Regions from separate parts of the Shewanella sp. SM73 genome, predicted to be linked through region 1. Evidence: predicted binding sites of a transcription regulator. Region 1 holds the regulator's gene; the other holds the start of a gene.

What was found. The regulator MetJ, encoded in region 1, represses methionine synthesis genes. The targets are predictions, from matches to a motif close to TAGACGTCTAGACGTCTA.
Region 2: metE (5-methyltetrahydropteroyltriglutamate--homocysteine S-methyltransferase) is a predicted target of MetJ. The motif match lies at 1,516-1,533, and genes of this name have one in related genera.

The regions. Positions count from the first base shown of each region.
Region 1 is NZ_JAKKRY010000007.1:100,847-103,253, forward strand. It holds gene metB (cystathionine gamma-synthase) at 1-971, opposite strand, end outside; gene metJ (met regulon transcriptional regulator MetJ) at 1,184-1,498, shown strand; gene L5M51_RS11825 (sulfite exporter TauE/SafE family protein) at 1,633-2,376, shown strand.
Region 2 is NZ_JAKKRY010000002.1:168,183-170,589, forward strand. It holds gene metE (5-methyltetrahydropteroyltriglutamate--homocysteine S-methyltransferase) at 1-1,405, opposite strand, end outside; gene L5M51_RS03935 (LysR family transcriptional regulator) at 1,606-2,407, shown strand, end outside.

The DNA of each region.
Region 1 (2,407 bases):
GCCACGCTAAATAAGCTGAGTGCACCTAAAAAGGCCACGACTTCGGCCTCGCCGCCCTTGAGCTCAAAACTCAGCATAGCGCCAAAGCCTTTTTGTTGCTTGGCTGCAATCCCATGACCTGGGTGATCCGCAAGACCAGGGTAATAAACTTTGCTCACTACAGGGCTTTGCGTTAATACCTCAACAATGCGCTGGGCATTGGCTTGATGTTCACGAATTCGCACCGCTAAGGTACGTAGGCCGCGCAGGGTCAGATAACTGTCGAAGGCCGATCCCGTTAAGCCTAGAGTGTTCGACCACCAATGTAAGCTTTCGCCGATTTGCGCATTTTTGGCGACCACAGCGCCGCCGACCACATCGCTATGACCATTGATATATTTAGTGGTGGAGTGGATAACGATATCCGCGCCTAACAATAGGGGTTGTTGCAATATCGGCGATAAAAAAGTGTTATCGACCACCACCAGCGCGCCGACCTCATGGCTCGCCTTAGCAATGGCTTCGATATCTACCACACGCAATAACGGGTTCGATGGGGTTTCGAGCCACACCATCTTAGGATTCTGCGCAATGGCGGCGGCTAACGCTTGGCTGTCGGTTTGGTCGACCACAATGAGCTTAAACTGGCCTTTCTTCGCCAAGTTGGTAAATAAACGGTAGGAACCGCCGTAACAATCGTGGGGCACGACCAATAGGTCATCGGGGCCGAGCAAAGTGGTCACTAAGGTGATGGCCGCCATGCCAGTGCACGTCACTATGCCAGTGGCGCCCTTTTCTAATTGCGCTAATGCTTCGCCTAAAATGCAGCGCGTTGGATTGCCTGAACGACTGTAATCGAATTCGCGGGGATTTTTATGACCATCGAAGGCGTAATTAGTCGACAAATAAATCGGTGGCACAACTGCGCCATATTGAGTATCGCTTTCGATACCCTGACGCACTGCCAGTGTGGCTAATTGACGCTCTGCCATGGGTGGACTCCTAAATTCGATAGACTGATAGAGATGTCTGGACGTCTAAATGTACCTAAGCCCAACGCCATCGTCAATAGGCGTGAAGACGTTTAGACGTCTAAACATAAAGAAATCTGTTTGCAATCACAAAGAAATAGTAGCAATAATTTGACTGTTCTTTGTAAGGGTTTAAAATCTGCCCCGAATTTAGCGTTATAACAGGTGAGTCAATGACTGAATGGAATGGGGAATACATCAGCCCCTATGCTGAACATGGCAAGAAGAATGAACAAGTAAAAAAAATTACTGTGTCTATTCCGCTCAAAGTGCTTAAGGTCCTCACGGACGAACGTACTCGTCGTCAGGTCAATAATTTGCGTCACGCCACCAACAGCGAGCTGTTGTGTGAGGCATTTTTGCACGCCTACACTGGCCAGCCATTGCCCAACGATGACGATCTGTCAAAAGATAATCCAGACAGCATTCCCGCAGAAGCCAAGTTGTTGATGGATCAAATGGGAATCGAGTGGGAAGACATGGAATAGCGACTCGTCGCTTTCAAAGTCATATCACAGTGCTCATCAATAGGGATCGTTAACGATCCCTTTTTGTTTATACCCAAGCGACTTCAAACTTTAAATTTCACCATCTTGAGTTGGTTTGGGATATAGGAAATCCTATGTTTTCTATGATAGATCCACAGACACTCGCCTTAGCCTCGCTGGTCGTGTTTCTGGGCGCCTTAACCCAAAGTCTGATTGGGTTTGGGCTTGCGGTTGTCGCCAGTCCTTTGCTGTATATCGTCGATCCACAACTTGTACCTGCGCCTGTTATTGCTATGGGTTTCTCCATCGCCCTGCTGACCTTAGTGCGTGAACGCGGTCACTTAGAATTCAATGGCTTGCAATATGCGCTCCTAGGTCGCGTGCCCGGCGGTTTTATCGGCGCGAGCCTGTTGCTGTTTGCGCCTCAACCCATACTGGGTTTATCCATCGCCGCCATTGTGACTGTCGCAGTGATCCTCAGCCTGTATAAATTCAGCCTGCCAGTGAATAAGAAAACCCTCTTCGGTGCGGGCGTGGTTTCAGGGATCTTCGGCAATATCGCCGCGATTGGTGGCCCGCCGATGGCGATTTTGTTGGCAGGCAAAGATGCCTCGCAGTTTCGCGCAGCGCTGTCGGCCTTCTTCATTTTTAGCTCCATGATTGCACTGATCATTTTAGCAATCACTGGCTTATTAGAATTAAAACATCTGTGGCTGTCGTTGATGCTGCTCCCCTCAGTGATTTTAGGTTACTTAGTCGCAGGACGATTAGTGGGCCGTGTCGATAAAGAGAAGACAAAGATGGCGACGTTAGTCCTGTGCAGTATCAGCGCCTTAGTGCTAACGGTGAAGTCGGTTATCGAGTTATTACCCCAATAAGCCTCCTGCTTATACTGGCAAACCTTCTCAC
Region 2 (2,407 bases), on a different contig from region 1:
TATCGCGGGTGACTTGTTGTAATTGCTCTGTATATTGTGCATCACTCAGATCGCCCTTGCGCCAACGACTGCGTAGTCCACGGATTGCTGGTGTTTGTGGGAAGGAGCCAATGGTGGTGGTCGGCAACAGAGGTAAACGGTATTTCTGCTGCTGCACTGCTTGGCGTACGCTGAAATCACTGACGCGCTCATAATCGGCAGATGTCAACGCGGCAACGCGGGCAATCACTTGACTGTCGGCGGCCTGCGCTTTCGCCTCACGGCGCGCCAAACAGGTTTGCACAATCTCTTTTGCCGCGACCGATTCAGGTGCCAGTAGCAATTGGCGCACATTGGCCAGTTCGAGTAATTTCTGCTTCGCAAACGCGAGTTGTTGACGCAGCGCGGGCTCAAGCGTGGCTTCCACCTCTAAATCCACAGGGCTGTGCAGGAGTGAGCAAGAAGTACCGATCCACAAGCGATCTCCGAGATCACGGGCAACCGCGCCTATACGTTCGGCAATCAAATCCACCTCTGCCGCCCACACGTTGCGGCCATTGACCACACCCGCCGACAGAATTTGATCTTGACCAAGCGCATTGGCAAAGACTGCCAATTGATCCGGCGCTGTGACTAAATCGACATGCAACCCCGCGACCGGCAAGGCCGATACCAGCGCTTGATGGTGTGCGATACCGCCGTAATAACTGGTAAGAAGGATCTTCACCTTCGTAATGCTGAGGGCTTGATACGCCTCAGTGATCGCCGCTTGCCATTCGCCATCCAATTCCAATGCGAGAATGGGCTCATCGAGCTGTACCCAATGCACTCCCTGAGCAGCAAAACGCGCCAAAATGTCAGCATAAGCAGCTAATAAATTGGGTAATAAGCTTAACTTATCAAACTCTTGGCCCACGGTTTTAGCAAGGAACAAGTAGCTAACAGGGCCGAGTAGCACAGGTTTTGCTTTATAACCTAAGGACTGCGCTTCGCTGACTTCATCAAAGAACTGCTCATAGGCAATCGAAAACTCTTGGTTTTGGCTGAGCTCAGGTACCAGATAGTGATAGTTAGTATTGAAATACTTGGTCATTTCAGAGGCTGGCGCATCTTGACCCGTTGGCGCTCTGCCGCGGGCAACACGGAATAAAGTATCTAGTTCGATTGCCCCTTCACCACGATGGCGCTCAGGAATGGCATTTAAAGTCGCGCTTAAGGTCAGCACTTGATCATAAAAGGCAAAATCACCTACGGGAACTTGCTCAATGCCAGCAGCAGCTTGCCACTGCCAATGGGTACGGCGAAGTTCACTCGCCACTTCACGTAATTCCGCTTGAGTGCTCTCACCACGCCAGTATTTTTCTAAGGCAAATTTCAATTCACGACGACGCCCAATACGGGGAAACCCAAGACTATTTAATTGCATACTCTATCTTCCTTTATTTGAGATAAGCCACATTCGGCACTTGCACCCACCAGATTGTTTTCTCTTGGCACTTTTCAGCACTTCAGCCTTGATAAATAACAATGGGCGTCTGGACGTCTAGAAGTTTATTGTGTTAGTCTCTATCCCAGCAACCGAATTGATTTCAAGCACAACATGAGCGAAATTCACTTGGAGTGAACATGATCGAACTAAGACACCTGCGAACATTAATGGCCCTGAAAGAAAGCGGCAGTTTGGCGGGCGCAGCCAAAAAACGTTTTGTCACTCAATCCGCCCTCTCACACCAAATTAAGGAGTTGGAGCAAAGGATTAACTCGCCCATTTTTGTGCGTAAGAGTAAGCCACTGTCATTCACCCAAGAAGGTGCACGCCTGCTGCATCTGGCCGAAGAGATTTTGCCTAAGGTGTTAGAAACCGAGACAGATTTGAAGAATGGGCTGGAAACCGAAACCAATCAGTTGCGTGTCGGCATTGAGTGCCATAGCTGTTTTCGCTGGTTAATGCCTGTAATGGAGCAATTTAGGCAAGATCATCCGGCAGCCGAGTTAGACTTGTCGAGCCGTCACCTATTCGACTCGCTCAATGCCTTAGAAATAGGTGAACTGGATATTGTATTAACCTCAGATCCTGTGCCTGGGCATTCACTCGCCTACCAGCATTTGTTTGATTTTGAAGTGAAGCTAGTGGTTGCAAAAGATCATCCTCTAGCAAAAGAAGCCTATGTCACCCCTAAGCAATTAGCACACTTGCCTATTATCAGTTATCCAGTGCCGTTGACACGTTTAGATATTTATCGCCACTTTTTAGAACCTGCGGGCATAGAGGCAGGCGAGCAAAAAACCTGTGATTTAACCATGATGTTATTGCAACGCATCGCCTGTAAAGACGGCATAGCCGCACTGCCAAGTTGGTCGATTAATGAAGGACATGGACTGAGTCTCGCTACGGTAAAACTCGGCCAAGAAGGTCTGAAACGACCGC